DNA from 3 places in the Cyanobium sp. Lug-B genome. Region 2 is predicted to be linked to each of the others. Evidence: predicted binding sites of a transcription regulator. Region 2 holds the regulator's gene; each other region holds the start of a gene.
What was found. The regulator NtcA, encoded in region 2, controls nitrogen genes in cyanobacteria. The targets are predictions, from matches to a motif close to GTANCNNNNGNTAC.

Region 1: fmdA (formamidase) is a predicted target of NtcA. The motif match lies at 4,774-4,787, and genes of this name have one in related genera.
Region 3: KBY81_RS10845 (sensor histidine kinase KdpD) is a predicted target of NtcA. The motif match lies at 2,784-2,797, and genes of this name have one in related genera.

The regions. Positions count from the first base shown of each region.
Region 1 covers NZ_JAGQBM010000053.1:12,217-18,594, reverse strand. The annotation lists gene KBY81_RS12535 (urea ABC transporter permease subunit UrtB) at 1-282, shown strand, start outside; gene urtC (urea ABC transporter permease subunit UrtC) at 343-1,449, shown strand; gene urtD (urea ABC transporter ATP-binding protein UrtD) at 1,520-2,266, shown strand; gene urtE (urea ABC transporter ATP-binding subunit UrtE) at 2,298-3,023, shown strand; gene KBY81_RS12515 (FmdB family zinc ribbon protein) at 3,103-3,375, opposite strand; gene fmdA (formamidase) at 3,512-4,717, opposite strand; gene KBY81_RS12505 (hypothetical protein) at 4,883-5,440, opposite strand; gene KBY81_RS12500 (aminotransferase class IV) at 5,419-6,285, opposite strand; gene KBY81_RS12495 (anthranilate synthase component I family protein) at 6,282-6,378, opposite strand, start outside.
Region 2 covers NZ_JAGQBM010000049.1:17,134-23,511, reverse strand. The annotation lists gene pth (aminoacyl-tRNA hydrolase) at 1-115, shown strand, start outside; gene KBY81_RS12035 (DUF3146 family protein) at 134-391, shown strand; gene KBY81_RS12030 (resolvase) at 393-839, opposite strand; gene KBY81_RS12025 (DUF3084 domain-containing protein) at 836-2,089, opposite strand; gene ntcA (global nitrogen regulator NtcA) at 2,165-2,830, opposite strand; gene rph (ribonuclease PH) at 2,973-3,749, opposite strand; gene KBY81_RS12010 (ATP--corrinoid adenosyltransferase) at 3,914-4,513, shown strand; gene dcd (dCTP deaminase) at 4,518-5,111, shown strand; gene KBY81_RS12000 (hypothetical protein) at 5,441-6,211, shown strand; gene KBY81_RS11995 (DUF6602 domain-containing protein) at 6,273-6,378, shown strand, end outside.
Region 3 covers NZ_JAGQBM010000041.1:15,912-22,289, forward strand. The annotation lists gene KBY81_RS10835 (hypothetical protein) at 1-1,731, opposite strand, end outside; gene KBY81_RS16640 (prepilin-type N-terminal cleavage/methylation domain-containing protein) at 2,088-2,531, opposite strand; gene KBY81_RS10845 (sensor histidine kinase KdpD) at 2,834-4,225, shown strand; gene KBY81_RS10850 (response regulator transcription factor) at 4,194-4,910, opposite strand; gene KBY81_RS10855 (response regulator transcription factor) at 4,913-5,608, opposite strand; gene KBY81_RS10860 (ABC transporter permease) at 6,103-6,378, shown strand, end outside.

The DNA of each region.
Region 1 (6,378 bases), on a different contig from region 2:
GCCTACATCGTCTCCTGCTTCATGGTGATCGTCCTCGGAGGCGTCGGTAACCTGCTGGGCACCGTGCTGGCCTCCCTGTTGCTGGGCATCATCCAGTCGGTGATCGGCTCGGGCACCCTGCTGACGATCTTCCCTGACATGCCACTGGCGGCGAAAGGGGTGATCGAATTCTTCGCCACCACCAGCATGTCCCTGGTGCTGGTGTTCATCTTCATCATCGTCTTCCTGCAGTTCCGCCCCAACGGCATGTTCCCCCAGAAGGGTCGCTCGGTCGATGCCTGACCCGGTCCGTCCCAACCTCTGCAGATTCCCGTTCCATCTCCCCACCAGGAGGCCCTACCTGTGAAAATCTTCCAACGACTCGTCCCCTGGATTCTGCTGGCGATCGCCCTGTTCATCCTGCCGGCAGCGCTGGATGATTTCCGCCTCAACCTCTTCGGCCGCTATTTCTCCCTGGCGATCACGGCCCTGGCCATCGACCTGATCTGGGGATACACCGGTCTGTTGAGTCTGGGACAGGGCATCTTCTTTGCCCTCGGGGGCTACGCGGTGGCCATGTACCTGATGCTCAACACCAAGAGCCTGGCGGGTGGCAACGGGATTCCCAAGTTCTTCGAGAACTACGGCGTCGACCAGCTGCCGTTCTTCTGGCAGCCCTTCTGGTCACCGGTGTTCACCCTGATCGCTCTCTGGGTGATTCCGGCGGTGGTGGCGGGCCTGGTGGGATGGCTGATCTTCCGAAACCGCATCAAGGGGGTGTACTTCTCGATCATCACCCAGGCGGCTCTGATGGTCTTCTTCCACTTCTTCAACGGCCAGCAGAAACTCTTTGACGGCACCAACGGTCTCAAGACCAGCACCAGCGAACTCTTCGGCCAGCTGGTGGGCTCCCCGGACATGCAGGTCTGGTTCTACCGCCTCACGGTGGTGCTGCTGCCCCTGGCCTTTCTGGTCTGCCGCTACTTCACCAGCGGTCGCTTCGGTGATGCCCTGATCGCCATCCGTGACGACGAGAGCCGCCTGCGCTTCGCCGGTTTCAACCCCGTCCCCTTCAAGACCATCGTCTTCCTGGTGGCCGGAGCCCTCTGCGGCATCTCCGGAGCCCTCTACACCGTCCAGTCCGGCATCGTCTCGCCCCAGTACATGTCGATCTCCTTCTCGATCGAGATGGTGATCTGGGTCGCCGTGGGCGGCAGGGGCACCCTGGTGGGTCCGATCATCGGTGCCACCCTGGTGAACTACCTGCGCAGCCTGGTGAGTGAGGCCCTGCCCGAGGCCTGGCTGTTCGTGCAGGGGGCCCTGTTCATCTTCGTGGTGGTCCTGATGCCCGATGGCATCTACGGCTGGATCACCAAGGGTGGCTTCCGCACCTTCCTGGCCGCCTTCGGCATCGCCCAGAAGGCCAAGACCTACCCCCAGATCGACAAGGAGGCCGTTCCTGTGGATTAGTCCCCCAGGAAGACGCTTCCTGGCTCATCTGCTGTGACCGCTCCTTTGATTCCGCACCCTTCCGAAGTCCATGTCAGAACCTCTACTCGAGCTCAATGACGTCAGCGTGAGTTTCGATGGCTTCTATGCCCTCACCGACCTCAGCCTGAAGCTCTACAAGGGTGAGTTGAAGTCCATCATCGGCCCCAACGGTGCCGGCAAGACCACCTTCCTGGATGTCATCACAGGCAAGGTGCGGCCCACGAAAGGAACGGTGAGCTTCAAGGGCAAGTCCCTGCTTGGCGTCTCCGAGCAGCAGATCTCGCGCAGCGGCATCGGCCGCAAATTCCAGACGCCGCGGGTGTTCGAGAACCTCACCGTGCTCCGCAACCTGGAGCTCTCCGCCTCACCGGTCAAGAACGCCTTCAGCCTGCTGGGGTCCGGTCTGCCCCAGTCCTCCAAGGACGAGGTGCACCGGATCATGAACTACGTGGGCCTGACCCCCTTCGCCACCGTCAAGGCCGGCTCCCTGTCCCACGGCCAGAAGCAATGGCTCGCCATTGCCTCCCTGGTGGCCCAGGCCCCGGAGGTTCTCCTGCTGGACGAACCCGTGGCCGGCCTCACCGATGAGGAAACCCTGCGCACGGCTGAGCTGATCAAGTCCCTCGCCGGCGACCACACCGTGGTGGTGATCGAGCACGACATGGAGTTCATCCGCGACCTGGGCTTCGACGTCACCGTGCTCCACCAGGGACAGGTGCTGACCGAAGGGCCGCTGGAGAAGGTCAAAGCCGATCCGCGGGTGATCGAGGTCTACCTGGGGCCGCCCGAACACTGATCGTTTCCCGACCATCACCCACCGCGAGCCCATGTCCACCACCAGCGCCCAGCCCCTGCTCCAGGTCTCCGACCTCAATGTGTATTACGGGGAAAGCCACATTCTCCGCAACGTGGATCTGACCATCCACGAAGGCAAGATGGTCTGCCTGATCGGCCGCAATGGCGTCGGCAAGACCACCTTCCTCAAGACCGTCATCGGACTGCTGCAGCAGCGATCCGGGACGATCACCTACCAGGACGGCCAGCTCACCAACCAGCCCCCCTACAAACGGGCCCGGTCCGGCATCGGCTATGTGTCCCAGGGCCGGGACATCATTCCCCAGGTGACCGTCAAGGAGAACCTGCTGCTGGGCATGGAGGCCCTTCCCGGCGGCCTGGAAAAGAACCGCCACATCGATCCGCTGATCTTCGATCTTTTCCCGATCCTCGAGAAGTTTCTCAAGCGCAAGGGCGGTGATCTCAGCGGCGGCCAGCAGCAGCAGCTCGCCATCGCCCGTGCCCTGCTGGGCAAGCCCAAGCTACTGCTCCTCGATGAACCCACCGAGGGAATCCAGCCCTCCATCATCCTCGACATCGAAAATGCGGTGCAACGGATCATGAAGGAGACCGGCATCAGCGTGCTGCTGGTGGAGCAGCATCTGCACTTCGTGCGCCAGTCCGACTTCTACTACGCCATGCAGCGCGGCGGCATCGTCTCCAGCGGCCAGACCGATCAGCTCTCCGACGACGTGATCAAGGAGTTCCTCACGGTCTGAGGATTCCGGCGCAACAGCAAGTTCCGGGCCGAGGCCACCAGTGGTGGCGCGACCCGGGACTTTTGCTTTGGTGGGGCGCTCAGCAGCCGCGGTTGAGCATCCAGGGACGGGTGCCACTCTCCTTGAGCCGGGGCTTGCCGGTGGCTTCCCTGGTTTCCTTGCGAACCAGACGCGGTTCGGACTGCTCCTGCTTCAGTCGGAAAGGGCCGCTCAGGGACATGACCGGTGTGAACACACGGAGGCCTTCGGCGCTGCAGCTCGGGCAGTTGGTTTCCTTGTGGCGCTCATCGATGCTGCGCCAGACCTCATAGTTGTCGCAGCCGTTGCTGCAGCTGTATTCGTAGACAGGCATCGCAAGACGAGGGGAACGACAGGGAGGAAAGAGAGGGCCGCCAGGAACACAGGCAGGCCCGAACAGTGGCAGACAAGAACAGTGGCAGACAAGAAAAAGGGGCCTGGTATCCAGGCCCCTCCCGCCAGCCTGCTGATCAGCAGGGGAGGATGTCCTTGTCGAAGATCCCCGTGGGGATGGCCAGGGTGCAGCAGGCGTTGGGGATGTCGACGATGCCGCTGATCCTGCCTTCCACCGGCGCACAGCTCAGCAGCAGGTAGGCCTGCTCACCGGTGTAGCCGAACTTCTTGAGGTACTCGATGGCGTTGAGGCAGGCACGCCGGTAGGCGATGTGGACGTCCATGTAGTACTGCTTGCCCTCGAACTCATCCACGGAGATGCCTTCGAACACCAGGTAGTCGGTGTAGTGGGGCTCCACCGGGCTGGTCTTGAACATGGGGTTGACCATGCCGTACTTCGCCATGCCGCCCTTGATGATCTCGACGTGGAGGTCGAGATAGCCAGACATCTCAATGGCGCCGCAGAAGGAGATTTCCCCATCCCCCTGGGAGAAGTGGATGTCGCCCATCGAGAGCTTGGCCCCTTCGACATAGACCGGGAAATAGATCCGGGTGCCCTTGGTGAGGTTCTTGATGTCGCAGTTGCCGCCGTGCTCGCGGGGCGGCACCGTGCGTGCGGCCTCGTTGGCCACCCGCTCGAACTCGCTGCCGGGGAGGGTGCCGAGGATGGCGCTGTTGGGGTTGGGCAGGGCCGCCAGCACGGGCTCGCTGCCGGAGAGGCCGGCGCCGTAGGTGCGGCGGTCGGGGGCGGTCTTCACCAGCTCCGTTTCACGACGGTTCCACTCGTTGAGCAGCTCGTGGGAGGGGGCGCAGCCGATCAGGCCCGGGTGGGTGATGCCGGCGAAACGGACACCGGGAATGTGGCGGGAGGAGGTGTAGATGCCTTCGAGATCCCAGATGGCCTTGGCGGCCTTGGGGTAGTGATCGGTGAGGAATCCGCCACCGTTCTCCTTGGCGAAGATGCCCGTGAAGCCCCACTCATCCCCCTGCAGGGCACCGACATCGAGAATGTCGACCACCAGGATGTCGCCGGGCTGGGCACCGTTGACCCAGATCGGGCCGCTGAGGACGTGAACGACCTCGAGATTCACATCCTCGATGTCCTTGGGGTCGTCATTGTTCTTGATCTGACCATCGGTCCAGTCCTTGCATTCGATCCGGAACACGTCGCCAGGGTTCACCGAGGCCACGGCAGGGATTTCCGGGTGCCAGCGGTTGTGCCCGGGCATGTCCTGTTGATCCATCGGCTTGGTGAGATCAACGGAGAAGAGTGTTTTGGGCATCGAAGAACCGAGGCGCAATTTCCCATCCATCCAAAAGGATGACCTGCGGCCCGAAAGTGTCGATTGCTACAGGACATTGGGGCCCTGTGTCCGCTCCAGGGAACGGGATCAAGAATCATTCTCACATCCAGGAGACCTTTCTCCCTCCCCTCGACCACCGGGGGATCAGGTGTCGTCGAAATCCCCTTTGCGGCAGAGATTATCCTTCAATCGGGCTACCCAGACACTGGGATCCAGCTTGCCGACCTGCTCCGTGCGGCCATCAAAGTGGAACAGAAACTGCCAGCGATCCTTGACTGGAAATGTTCTCTTGGCGTTGAGATCACTGATCGGATCTCCATAGATATTGTCATACGATTGCCAGCCCGGCTCTCCCTTGACGCTGCAGATCGCCGTGGTTTCGTACAGCTGGCCCTTGGCATCGCCGCCAACTGAGGTGACCTTCACCACACCCTTGTGCAGCCCGTTGGCAACGCCCGGCTGGAACGCCCGCACCAGCTCCACCCGGCTCCCGTCCACCTGCACCAGCAGGTCGCCCGGCTTGGCGTCCTGAACGGCCACCTCCTTCGGGGTGGCGCCGCAACCGGCCAGGGCGAGTCCCGTGCCCGCGAGCATGCCGGCCAGCAGTCCTGCCAGGTGCTTCCGGGACCCCAGGCCCCCCACAGCGTCGAACAACGTGATGGATCGATTCTGGCGCCAACCTATGACGACGCCAGCAGCCATCTCCAGAGGCCATCAACCCCGGCGGGCAGGGGCAGATCGATGGCCCCGCAGCGCCGGATCGGGCGGCCGCCCAGGCTGTTGACCAGCAGGGCCGCCTCGCTCTCCAGCAGGTCCGCCACTGACAGCCGCTCCTCCCGCAGCAACCCCAGGGCCAGGCCGCGGCCCCGCATCACCCCCGGCAGACAGCCGCTCTCCAGGGGCGGGGTGACCCACGCGCCCCTGCGCCGCACCAGCAGGTTCGCGCTGGTGCCGCAGCACAGGTCGCCGCCGCTGCCGAGCAGCAGGGCGTCATCGGCCCCGGCGGCCCGGGCCTCCCGCAGGGCCTGGATGGCGCCGCCGTAGGCGAAGGTCTTGCAGCGGCTGACCAGGCTGGCGGCGTTACGCCGCTCCACCCCACTGACGATCACCGCCACCGGCGTGGAGGCGGGCCTCCAGGGGCTCAGCTGCAGCCAGAAGCGGGGGCGGCCCTGGGGTTCGTCCGGCCCCGGCAGCGCCAGGCCCCGGCCGGCGCCGCTGCCCCGGCTCCAGTTGAGCCGCAGGGCCCCGCTGCCGGTGAGGCCACTGCGGGCCACCGCCTCGGCCAGCAGCGCCCGCACCCGGTCGGCCCCGGGGGGTGGCGCCAGGCCCAGGCTGGCGGCCGAGATGCGCCAGCGCTCCAGGTGCTCCGCCAGCAGCCGGGGCGTCCCCCCTTCGATCAGCACCGTTTCAAAGAGACCATCAGCCAGCAGCAGGCCGCGGTCGTTCAGGGGCAGGCAGAGCCGGTCCGGATCGCCCCAGGTTCCCTCCGGCGTCGGCCCGTCGATCCAGGCGATGGCCGTGCCGGCCGGAGCTGGGTCAGCGCTCATGCCAGGGCCTCCAGCAGCGGCTCGATCTTCCAGCCCATCTCCCGGGCCTCCCCCACGGGGTCGGAGTCGGCCACGATGCCGCCGCCGGCATGC
Region 2 (6,378 bases):
GCTGGAGACGGTGCTGGAGGAGGTGGAGGCGGGCATCGACCTGATCCGGCGAGTGGGGCTGGAGAAGGCCGCCAACCGTTTGAACAGTTTTCGTGCCGATCCGCCGCCATCCTGAGAGCATCGACAGCGTCCCGTGAGCCGCCTTCCCGCCACCACCGCCCAGCTGCGGGTGCTGCGCCAGAGCTTCAGCCCCTGCCTGCTGGAGGGGGAGATCAGTGCCGGCGGCTTCCAGTGGCGCTTCCGCTGGGCCTTTGATCGGGGCGAGCTGCAGGTGGAGCCGTCCCTGGGGCGGGCCCTGATCCAGGACGCCCTGCTGCGCTTCCTGCTCAAGGCCGACTACCAGCTCGAACCCGGCGGCGACTACGTGTTCACGGTGCGGGCGTCGTTCTGATTCAGGGCCCCGCGGGCGCCTGGCGCCGCGGCAGATCCCGCCCCAGCCGGCGCTCCAGCAGCAGCTGGGCCACCACGTCGTCGTAGTCGCGGGGGGGCTGGCGCAGGCCGAGCGGCAGCAGCCGCCGCCAGCCCCGGGCAGGGAACAGCTCCCAGTAGCGGCGCCGCGCCGCCAGGGTGGTGCCCCGCTCATCCACCAGCTCCACCGGCAGCAGGGGCTCCAGACGCCGCCGCCAGGGGCCGCTGCCGGTGCCATCGCCGATCACCACGGCAGCCAGGGCCTGCTGGCGGTGCCACTGCTCCAGCCGTTCCCAGGCCGCCTCCGGGGGCAGCACCAGGGCTTCACGGATCTCGCGGCGTTCGGGGTCGGTGAGCACCAGGCCGCACTTGCTGCGGCCCGGATCGAGCCCCGCCAAAGGCCCGGGGGCCGCCAGGGGTCCCGCGCTCACGGGCGCCCCGGCCGGGTGGCGCCGGCGCCGCCCGGCCGGAGCCAGCGCAGCTCCACGGTGATCGGGTCGGGGGTGTCGGCGTTCTGGAGGGCCACCGCCTCAAGATTGGCGGTCACGCCGGCGGGGCGTTCGCTGAGTTCCCGGGCCAGGGCGTTGATGCTGGCGGCATCGAACTGGAGGCCGTTGGCCAGGGTGCCCTGGCGCTGGACCTTGGCGAAGGCGGCGGCCAGCAGCAGGTTGAGGCGGCTGCGGACGGCTTCGGGATCGCGCACGTCGGGCTCCAGGGAGGTGCGGGAGAGCACCTCCCCCTGCTCCACCACCTGACGGTTGGGGCGCAGGTCGGGGAAGGCGAGCACCTGGGCCTCGCCCCGCAGCACGTTGGCGGCCGAGCGGATGCTGACCACCCAGGTGCCGGGGGTGGCGAGCAGCGATTCCAGCCGGGTGATGTCGCTGCGGGGCACCAGCAGGATCTGGCGGTTGGGGGGCTGGCCGGGCAGCAGCAGCTGGAAGGCGGCCCGGTTCGACTCCTGCAGCAGGGCATCGATCACCTGCTTGGCCTGGTCGGGGCGCTGCAGCTGCACCTTGGCGGTGGCCAGGGGCTGGCCGCTGGCGATCACCACGTCGCCGCGGCGCAGGGCGATGACGTTGGTCTCCAGGTCCTTGAGTTCCTTGGCGCCGGCGGCGATGCGGCGGCGGACGCTGGCCAGTTCGGCCTCGGTGCGGCGGATCTCGGCGTCCCGGCCCTGCACCTCCCGGCTGAGCCGGAACCGCTCGGCCTCCAACCGGGCGCGCTCCGCCTGCAGGGGCTGCAGCTCGCGGCGCAGGGTGTCGACGCGGCGCTCGGCGGCCAGCAGCTGGTCGCGGGCGCGGCGCTGGCTGGCCAGGGCCTGGTCACGGCGGCGTTCGGCGGTGATCAGATCGAGGCGGCTGCGCTCCAGTTCGCCCCGGGTGCGGGTCAGTTCCCCCTCGTTGCGCTTGAGGGCGGCGCGGCTGTCCCGCAGGCGGTCCTGGATCTGGTCGAGCTCGAAGAGCCCCACCCGCAGGCGCTCGCTCACCAGCAGCATCAGCCCCAGCGACACGGCACTGATCAGGCTGCCGGTGAGCACCGTGATCACCACGGCGGTCTTGCGGGGCCGCAGGTTGAACAGGCTGAGGCGCGCCTTGCCCACACGGCTGCCGAGCCGGTCGCCCAGGGTGGAGAGAACTCCGCCGAGCACCAGGAGCGCGAGGATCAGCAGCCAACCCGACACCTTCCGAGCCCCGGTTCCGCGATCCACCAAGTATCCCTGCCGGTGGACTCGCGGCACCCGGCGGCGACCGCCCGATCAGCTGAACCGCTTGGCCAGGGCGATGGGATCGAAGACGGTGATCTTCTTGCGGTCGATCTGGACCAGGCCGTCGTTGCGCAGGTCGCCCAGCAGGCGGGTGATGGTGACGCGGGTGGAGCCGATCGCCTCGGCGATGGCCTGGTGGGAGAGGCGCAGGTCGATGGTGATGCCCTCGGTGCCGGGGACGCCGAAGTCGCGGCAGAGCACGAGCAGGAAGCTCACCAGCCGGGAGGACATGTCCCGGTGGGTGAGGGTCTCGATCATGGTCTCGGTCTGGAGGATGCGGGAGGAGAGGCCCTGGAGCAGCAGCAGGCCGACGCTGGCGTCCTGCTCGATGGCCCGCCGCACCGAGGTGGCCGGGGCCGTGACCATCTCGACCCGGGTGAAGGCGATGGCGTGATAGAAGCGGTCGGAGCGCTGGCCGGTGAGCAGGGAGAGCACCCCGAAGAGGCTGTTCTCGCGCAGCAGGGCCACGGTGATCTCCTCGCCCGACTCGTAGACGCGCGAGAGACGCACGGCACCGCGCCGCAGCAGGTAGACACGCTCGGCGGGGTCGCCGGGGAAGAAGATCGTCTTGCCGCGCTCGATGGTCTCGACGCTGCTGCCGGCCAGGCCGCGGATCACATCCAGCAGGGTGGTGGCCATGGTGCCGGGGGCGCCCATGGGGGTCACGGAGCCGGGGGATCCGCTGGATGGGCTGCTGGGGTAGCGGCTGAAGCCACGCGTAGCGCCGACCATCAAGGCGTGGCGATTGGTGATGAACCTATGGATCGGTCTGGCCGATCCATGTAGCCAATGACACTCTTTAGCCGGTCGTCCGTGCGGCTGCAACCACGCTGGGCCCGGCCGGCGCCCCAGCCAGGGCCCGGTGCTGGACCTCCTGCAGGGCGCGCAGGCCCGGTTCGGCCAGATCCAGCAGGGCGTCGAGGCGGGAGCGGGAGAAGGGGGCGCCCTCGGCGGTGCCCTGGATCTCCAGCAGCCGGCCCTGCTCGTCCATCACCACGTTGAGGTCGACCTCGGCGCGGGAATCCTCGGAGTAGTCCAGATCCAGCAGGGCCACACCGTCCACCAGGCCCACCGACACGGCCGACACCTGCTGGCGCAGGGGCGAGGCGGCCAGCACCCCCTGCTGCTGGAGGCGCCCCAGGGCGGCGGCCAGGGCGATCCAGGCGCCGGTGATCGAGGCGGTGCGGGTGCCGGCGTCGGCCTGGAGCACGTCGCAGTCGACCAGCAGGGTGCGCTCGCCGAGGGCCTCCAGATCCAGGGCGGCCCGCAGGCTGCGGCCGATGAGGCGCTGGATCTCCTGGGTGCGGCCGGAGAGCTTCATCAGCTCGCGGCCCTGGCGGCTGGGGGTGGAGGCCGGCAGCAGGCGGTATTCGGCGCTGAGCCAGCCGCTGCCGGAGCCCTTGCGCCAGCGGGGCACCTCGGGATCGAGGCAGACGCTGCAGAGCACGCGGGTGCGGCCGGCGGCGAAGAGCACCGAGCTGAGGGCGAAGCCCATCGGGTCCCAGTCGACGGCCACCGGGCGCAGGGCATCGGCGGTGCGGCCGTCGTTGCGGGGGGCGTCGGCGGGAGTGGTCACGCGGCCTTTGGCGGAGCCGGGCCAGCGTAGGTGGCGCCGGTGGTACGTCTGTTCCCAGCCACTACCGATGGTGTGCCGGGCTGGCGAGGGCCGCTACATTCGGGAGGTGAGCGGCCGGGGCGATCCGTCCGGACCTTTCACACCAACGCTTCCGTGGGGTGTCCATGACCGCCAGCCTCATCGACCCCGGCCACCCCCGGCGCACGGCCGCCCCGGCGCGCACCGAGCCCCTGGCCCTGGTGCCGCCGCTGCGGTTGGTGAGCCAGCCGGAGGGGTTGCTGCAGATCCACACGGCGCCGTTCCGGGGCAGCTTCGCGGCGGTGTTCAGCCAGGCCCTGCGCAGCGCCGGGCTGGGCAGCCGGGTGCTGGTGAGCCAGTTCCTCAAGGGGGGCGTGGAGCAGGGGCCGGCGGGCAGCCTGACGCTGTGCGGCCGGCTGGAGTGGCTGCGGCCGGGCACCCCCCACTGCCTGGATGGGCCGCCGGGGTCCCAAGGGGAGGAGGGGGCCACGGCCGAGGAGGCGCTCGAAGCGGTGGCGGAGGTGTGGGAGGTGAGCCGCGAGCGGCTGCTGAAGGGGGATCTGGATCTGCTGGTGCTCGATGAGCTGGGTCTGGCGATCGCCCTGGGGTATCTGAGCGCCGAGGCGGTGATCGAGGCGCTCGAACAGCGGCCAGCCCATCTGGATGTCATCCTGACGGGCCCCTCGATGCCGGCCAGCCTGATGGCGATGGCCGATCAGGTCACCCAGTTGCGCCGCGGCGGCTGACGCCATGCTCAAGAACGACCACTGGATCAACGAACAGGCCGCGGCCGGGATGCTGGAGCCGTTCCAGCCGACGCTGGTGCGCCACCTGGATCCGGAGGGCCGCACCGGGCCGGTGCTGAGCTTCGGGTGCTCGTCGTATGGGTACGACCTGCGGCTGTCGCCGAAGGAGTTCCTGATTTTCCGCCATGTGCCGGGCACGGTGATGAACCCGAAGCGGTTCAACCCGGCGAACCTGGAGCCGGCGCCGATGCACAGCGACGAGGACGGCGACTACTTCATCCTGCCGGCCCATTCCTACGGACTGGGGGTGGCATTGGAGAAGATGAAAGTGCCCTCGAACATCACCGTGATCTGCCTGGGCAAGAGCACCTATGCGCGGCTGGGCATCATCGTGAACACCACCCCCGCCGAAGCCGGCTGGGAGGGTCACCTCACCCTGGAGTTCAGCAATTCCTCCGGTGCCGACTGCCGCATCTACGCCGGCGAAGGCATCTGCCAGCTGCTGTTCTTCGAGGGCGACCCCTGCGCCACCACCTACAACGACCGCCAGGGCAAGTACCAGCACCAGCCCGAGCGGGTGACGCTGGCGAAGGTTTGAGGGGATTGGGGGATGGATCGGAGAAGGCAGGGAAGGGGCTTCTGTAGGGATATTGACAGTTGGTTATCGGGTCCGTCTAAGTCGATTGGCTGGGGCGGGGCCCATGGGCTAATTGGTTGTCGCGGCAAGTTTCTGCGTGAAAGGGATGGGCTGGGGAAAGTGTTCACGCTGCTGCTGGCTTGGTATGAGGGTGGTTATCAGAACAGTCCAATCTTAGTTACACCTCCACAGCAAGCAACTGCTCTATGTCGATGATTAATCCGCCATTAGACGTCACCAGCCTCCCTTACTCGAGCCGACAGTTAATCATTGTGCAACCAGATGTAGTCGTGGCCGCTGCCCGTGAAGCGGAGGCAAACGCTGCCACTCAATCGGGCGAAACCGACTGGGTTGATGTTTATGGTCGAGTTGTAAGGATGCTTGGGGTGAGGTCCATCTATGGCGTGGCTTTAGAGCTTGCAACTGAAGCTCTCATGGCTTTGGCCAAGGCTCGTGAGAGTGGACTGGACGTATTGCAGATAGGGCATAGTGAGGCCAAGGGATTGCAGTTTCCCCCAGGCCACCCTAGGGAACAGGCGTTGTACGTAGCGCACCCTGCTGTTCCGTCTGTGTACTACACGGCTGCAGCCTTTCATCGCATGTCTTTTGAGCACAAGTTCTCTGAGGCGATTCGACTTCTTATGAGTCTCGGAGCGTCCCACATCGTCGTGGAGCATGTTCATGGATGGTCTAGCGAGTTTTCTGCCAGAGTTTCGGCGGGACTTCCTCAGGACGAGGGCAGTGTGTCCGTTGGCCGAAAAGAGGCAACGTCGTCAAAGCTGCTCTTCGACGCTGTTCTAAACAATAAGAGAGAGCCCATTCTTCCGGCCGGATTGGTTTGGTATCTACACGAACCAACTTGGCAGGTCGTTGCGTCTGGACGACTGGAGTATGGCATGCAGAAGTTCTCGTTGAACGTCGTTTACGATGACGATTTTGGTGTTAACGCAGGTCTTAAGATGAGAGCTCAAAAGGCTGGACTCGAAATCGGCGGAGCTTTCGAGGACCATATGGCTACCACCTGGAAGATACATGGCAAATTCGTGCCGGATGAGTGCTAACAGGTCGTTCGACTCGGACGACCTATCTACTATCCGCCGGACATCTGCGACATTGGCCATCATGAGCGCCGTTGAGATTAAGCTTCAGTTTCGGCGAATTGCGAATGCCCTTGCTGCCGCCGCCGAGGTTGCGGCTGGAACGGGTCATGCTGGTACGACCGGCCGCA
Region 3 (6,378 bases), on a different contig from region 2:
TCTCGCTGACGGCGCAAACGTAGCAAGTCGCTGTAAGAAACGCTCAGTAGAAACGTCATACTCATCTCCTACAAAGACAAAGATTGCATCTGGATTGCGAAGTGCGATATCTTCTAGGAGATGATCAAAATCTGGATGTAGCTTGTGCAATGATTGTAGGCATCCGACCAGCTTGCAGTGATGGGGAAGAAAAAAGTACTCTCTCCCAATATCTGCCACTTCAAATGAGGCAGAATAGCAGCAACAGGGAAGTCCGCCTGGCAAACGAACTAGCTTTTCTGTATACAGGCTATCTGCACCTTCAGGCTCAATACCATCTGAGGAGATATAATAGTCAACTGAGTCGTTCCCAGAAGTGTGAGGAATCCCCCATCCAGTGATTTGGATAGGAGCTGACCTGAAAAAGGGAAAGAGAAAGTCATAAGGTGTCATACCAAGGTCAGTGAAGTAGAGGATATCTAGCTCTAGATCATGCAATTGATTATAGATAACGGATAAATCATTGGAGAGATAAATTACATGATCTGCAAAGGAATCAAGCTCTTTCCTCACGTCATCATCCAAGCTGCCATGAACATGAATTAAATAGATATTAAACTGGTCACGATTTAAAAGGCGAATCAAGCCTTGGAAGGCAATGGTGTTGCTATGCCCGTAAAAGTGTTTAGATAGAAATCCAATCCTCAGTTTGTCGGTTTCGAATTTTGGGATATGGTTGAAGGCGCCAAGCTCTGATCTCGCTTGATGGAGATGAGAAAGTAAAGGGGCTGCAAGCTTTCTCATCAATGCAGAGTATCTTTCCAGAAGTCCTCGATCATCTTTATTGTGATAAGCAAGTGAAAAAGTATGGAGAGACATTGGATGTTCATAAACAAGCTCTAACTGAGGCATCGTCTCAGCCATGTTCAGGCCATAGTCAAACCTCGCTCTACATTCGTCTATCTGATGTGAAGAGGATGGAATTACAGGAAATAAAAGATGCTGATTGAGCAGGAGTGCTGCTGACCTTGGATGGAGTCTTGCAGCATCCTCAAAAGCTTTTGAACATTTATCCACGTCTGAACAGAGGTAATGGATATTTGCTTCCATGCAAAGATAGAAGATGTTGTTCGGTTGCAGTGAAATGGCCTTTCTGATCACCTTTAGACTGTCTTGAAGCCTATGGGTTTCATGAAATATCTCACACATTAAGGCATACACCTCTGCGCCTGCATGTTCAGATCCTGCAAAGTTGTGTAATTGCTGTATCGCTTCGTGTTTTTTGCCTTCAAGTCGGAGGAGTTGAGCCGATGCAAGCACAAATGTCGGAGATGTCTGCAGGGCCTTTGGCCAGCCAAGCAAGATAGAGCGGCATTCGTCAATTCTACCTAATGCGCTGCAGCAGTGATATCGTCCTTGCCATGCCGCGTCGTCTTCCGGATTCATTTGTATAATGGAACAAAACTCTCTATCCGCTTGTTCATAGCATTTCAAAGTATAAAGTGTGCTTGCCAAGTTGTGACGCGCAGGAAGATAGCCGGCATCAATAATGAGTGCTCTCTCTAAAAAGACTCTTGCAGCCCTATAATGACTCAAGTAAAATAAGCAGGCACCAAGACTGCTTAGGCCCTTGACGCGATAGTCCTTGTCCTTAATCAGTTTGACAAGAAGGGGAATTGCTTTGATGTAGTCTTGCTTAGCGAACTCATCTTTGGCGGCATCGAGCAATGCTTGGCAGTCAATGGAGGGCATGACGTCTTTGGGATTGGCTCTGGGTCCTAAAGATAACGTTAGGCTGCAGAAACTCTAGTATATGATCAATGCATGAGATCTTCGTGCCAATACCTTGGCCATAGAGATGTTCGGAATGCTCTTAGCCATGGATTGCCTATTGCATTTGGAAAGTCTATTGCCTAAGGGTATTGACGAGATAGGTTGATGCGAACTCCAGAATGCCAGGTCATCAAGGATGATAGCTCGAGCCTTATTGTGTAGCCACTTCCGTGGCATCAAGCTGCCAGAAACTAAATTTGAATACAAGACTTCTTTGCATAAAAAAAGTGGCCAGAGAGGCCACTAATCAAAGTTAAGGAAATGAGGCTGACCAGTTAGGGGAATGAACAGGTCATGGCACCGGTGGTACCAGCAATGCTGATTGAAACCTTGTTAGAGTTAGTGGCTGAAGTAACCGCAGTACCAAGGCAATTTACACCTTGTGCGCCGGACTGGAAGGTTTTAGAAACAGTGCCCCCGGTAGTGGCACAAGCAATTGACATGCCCGATCCAGTATTGGCTGTTGGAGGCGTGCCGACGCCACCAGAGGCGATGAATGTGGCACACTCCTTGGCAACCCCGACAACTTCACCAACCGCAGCACCGGCGGAGGCTGCAGCCCGAGCGCCAAGGAAGTTGGGGAGAGCAACGGCGGAGAGGATGCCCACGATCGCCACCACGATCATCAGCTCGATCAAGGTAAAGCCCTGGGCCACCTTCGACTTCTTCTCGCGAAGGCTGCGCATCAGCGCCAGCTTGGTCTTGGGAGAGATGTTCATTGGAAAGGCTGCGAAGCTCTTGACTCATTCGATTTTATGCACCAAAAGCAGTCCCGTCCATCCAGGCCCTGTCGTTGTGGCGGGTGGGGGGTTGTTGTTTCCCCTAAGGCTCGGAACCCTTGACTTAGCTGGGGTCTTCCAGGTTCTGGGCCATTGCGGCGTAGGCGGAGTGGTGGTCCTTTCATTGTCCATTACGATCCACATGGCAGCGGATCTTGCCGAGGTCTAATGAACCTCTAATGAAATTGATGGGTATTTCTTGGTCCCCAGGCCCGTTCACCCTTTCCGCCAAGGCGTTTTCGATGCGCCGGCGCCTGCTGGGGCTCAGCCTGCTGGCCGTTCTTGGGGGCTACGCCCTTCTGATCGGGGCCACCGCCCTGCTGGCCAGCCAGGAGCGACGTGACCAGCACCGTGCCACGGTCGCCAGCGTCCGCCAGGTGCTCCTCTCGCGCCGGCCCGTGCCACGCACCCTCGACGAGATCAGCGAAGCACTGGCCCGGCTGATCAGCCCCAACTTTCTCGGCTGGGTGGAGACCGACCAGGGCATCCCCTATGGCGCTGCCGACCAGATCCGCCTGTTCTCCATCCCCACTGGCGTGCCGTTGGCGCGATTGCCGGCCCAGCGGAACGGTTACGGGCAGGTCGCCGTGCTCCGTTTCGGGAACCTTACCTACCTCACCAGCTCGGAGCAGATCCATCTCGGGACGGGCACGGTGCGCCTCCGCTTCCTGGAGGACATCACCCACAAGCTGGCCCAGCAGCGGCTGCTGCTGACTCTTCTGATCGTGGCCGCCGGTCTGGCCACACTGTTCACGGGGTTGCTGCTGCGGCCGGTGCTGGTGCGGGGCCTGGCCCCCCTCCATGATCTGGGGCTGCGCATGCAGGCGATCAGTTCCGACACCCTCGACAGCCAGCGGGTGCTCGTGGACGCCCAGCCCCGGGAGCTGGCACCGATCGCGGTGGCCTTCAACGATCTGCTGGATCGTCTCTCCGCCTCCTGGGAGCGCCAGCGGGGCTTCGCCAATGGGGTAAGCCACGAACTGCGCACCCCCATCAGCCTGATCCGCAACTACGCCGGGCGCCTGCGGCGACGCTCCCACGGGCTCTCGGAGGAGGAGGCCGGCCAGCTGGCGCTGATTGAGGAGGAGGCGGGCCGGATGGGGAAGCTGGTGACGGATCTGCTGGCCCTCACCCGCATCGATGCCAACCGCACCTTGATGCCCTTTGAGCCGTTTGATGTGGCCCAGGCGATCGAGCGGGTGGCGGAGCGGCTGCGCTCGCGCTGCCACGGTCGGCTGCGGATCTGCCCAGGGGCCACCCAGGGGGCACGCACCTTCGCGCTCGGTGATGCCGATCGCTTCGAGCAGTGCCTGGGCAACCTGATCGAGAACGCCCAGAAATACGATCCAGGGGGTGGCCCGATTCAGCTGCGGCTCGATGCCAGCCTCGATCGGGTGGTGGTGCACGTGATCGATACCGGCCCCGGCGTGCCCGACCGGGAGAAGACGCTGATCTTCGAGCGTTTCGGCCGGGGTCGCCACACCGGCGCCATTCCCGGCAGCGGCGTGGGCCTGGCGGTGGTGCGGGCCCTGATGGAGGCGATGGGGGGGAGCGTGACGGTGGCGGATGGGCCGGAGGGGGGAGCCGATTTCCAGCTGCGCCTCATGGGCGCGGCTCCCCTTCACGGAGCATGAAGCCCACGCCGCGCACCGTCTGGATGAGGGTGGGAAGCCCCTCCGGTTCGAGCTTGCGGCGCAGGTAACGGATGTAGACGCCCAGCAGGTTTTCGTCGCCGAAGTGGTTTTCGCCCCACACCTCGCGCAGGATCTCCTCCCGCTCCACCACACGGCCGGTGCCGCGCAGCAGGCAGAGGAGCAGGTCGTACTCGCGCACGGAGAGGGAAATCGCCTGGCCCGCGCGCATCACCTCCCGGGTGGCGGTGTTCACGGAGAGGTCGGCGCAACGCAGCAGATCGGATTCGGCCACACCGCGCCAGTAGGCGGTGCGGCGCAGCTGGGCGCGGATGCGGGCCAGCAACTCCTCGATCGAGAAGGGTTTGAGGATGTAGTCATCAGCCCCGGAATCGAGCGCCTCAACCCGGTCGCGGATGTCGTCGTGGCAGGTGAGCATCAGCACGGGGGTGATGTCACCGCTGGAGCGCAGCCTTCGACAGATCTCTACGCCGCTGAAATCGGGCAGGGTCCAGTCGAGCAGCACCAGATCGGTGCAGGCGTCCCTGAGGTGCATCAGCGCCCCCTGGCCGTCTTCGGCTTCGGTGACGTCGTAGCCCTCGCAGTTGAGTTCCCCGGCCAGGAACGTGCGCATCCGCTGGTCATCCTCGACAACCAGCAGCCGCGACTTGGATGGGGCCTCCGCCATTCTCAGCGGGGCGGCCCTTCCTTCAGCATGAAGCCGACACCGCGCACCGTCTGGATCAGGGTGGGCTGGCCGGCCGGCTCGAGCTTGCGGCGCAGGTAGCGGACGTAGACATCCAGGAGGTTGTCGTCGCCCAGCCAGTTTTCACCCCAGAGGGCATCGAGGATGGCGCGCCGCTCCTGCACCTGATTGGGGTGGCGCAGCAGATGCATCAGCAGATCGAACTCCTTGGCGGTGAGGTGAATCGACTCACCGCCCCGCGCCACTTCCCGGCTGGCGGGATTCACCTCCAGATCGGCCATCCGCAGCACACCGCCTTCCTGCTCATCGATGCCGCTGCGACGCAGACGGGCCCGCACCCGGGCCAGCAGTTCCTCAATCGAGAACGGCTTGATCAGGTAGTCGTCGGCGCCGGAATCGAGCGCTTCGACCCGTTGCTGCACCTCATCACGGGCGGTGAGCATGAGCACGGGGGTGGAGATGCCGCCCTTGCGCATGCGCCGGCACACCTCGACACCGCTGAAATCGGGCAGGTTCCAGTCGAGGAGCACCAGATCCCAGGTCTGGCTGCGGATCCGGCCCAGGGCCTGCTGGCCGCAGGCCGCTTCTTCACACTCGTAACCCTCGACCGCCAGCTCGGAGGTGAGGAAGCCGCGCATTTCAGGGTCGTCGTCGACGATCAGGAGGCGGGCGCTGGTCATCTGATCGGGAAGGCTGAACGACGCTCGGCCACGATGGAAGTCAGCACTCTGGAGTTGAGTGGCGCATATGATGCACATTATACCAGCGTGAGAATTCACCTGCAAGCGCACCTGCAGGCTCTCTTGCAACTCGGTGGAAATCCATTGCTTCGCTGCCAGCTTCCGGTTGATCCGGTGAGTACGGACCGAAGCGGGAACCGCGGCCCAGCTTGACGCCCGCGCCTTCAGAGGCATAAATTCCGCCGGATTTCATGGCCGCCAACGATGGCCGCCCCACGGATCGGCGGCCACGGAAGGCAGCCTCGCTGATCCCGCAGTCGCCATATCGGCAACCCCTGAGGTTACTCTTCTCGCGAACCTGATCCGCGTCTGTTTCAGCGCAGATACGCACGAATCCTGGCCGTGACTGTCAACTTGTGATACGGAAGTCCACTGGTAAGGCCGACCGGATTGGACCGCCCCCCGGAGTCGGTGGTTCCACCCTGGCGCAGCGCATGGCGCGCTGGGGCCTGGTGATCGTGGTCGTCTACGGGCTGATCGCCCTGGCCACCCCGCTGCTGGTGCACGGGGGTCTGCTGAGCGATCCCAATGCGGGCCTGGAGAATCCGATCTACGCGCCGCCCTCCTTCGGCCACTGGTGCGGCACCGATCGCCTCGGCCGTGACGTCTGCGTGCGCACGCTCTCCGGCAGCAGCGTCGCCCTGCAGGTGGTGCTGAGCGCCCTGGTGCTGGCCCTGGCCATCGGCGTTCCCCTCGGGATGGTGAGCGGC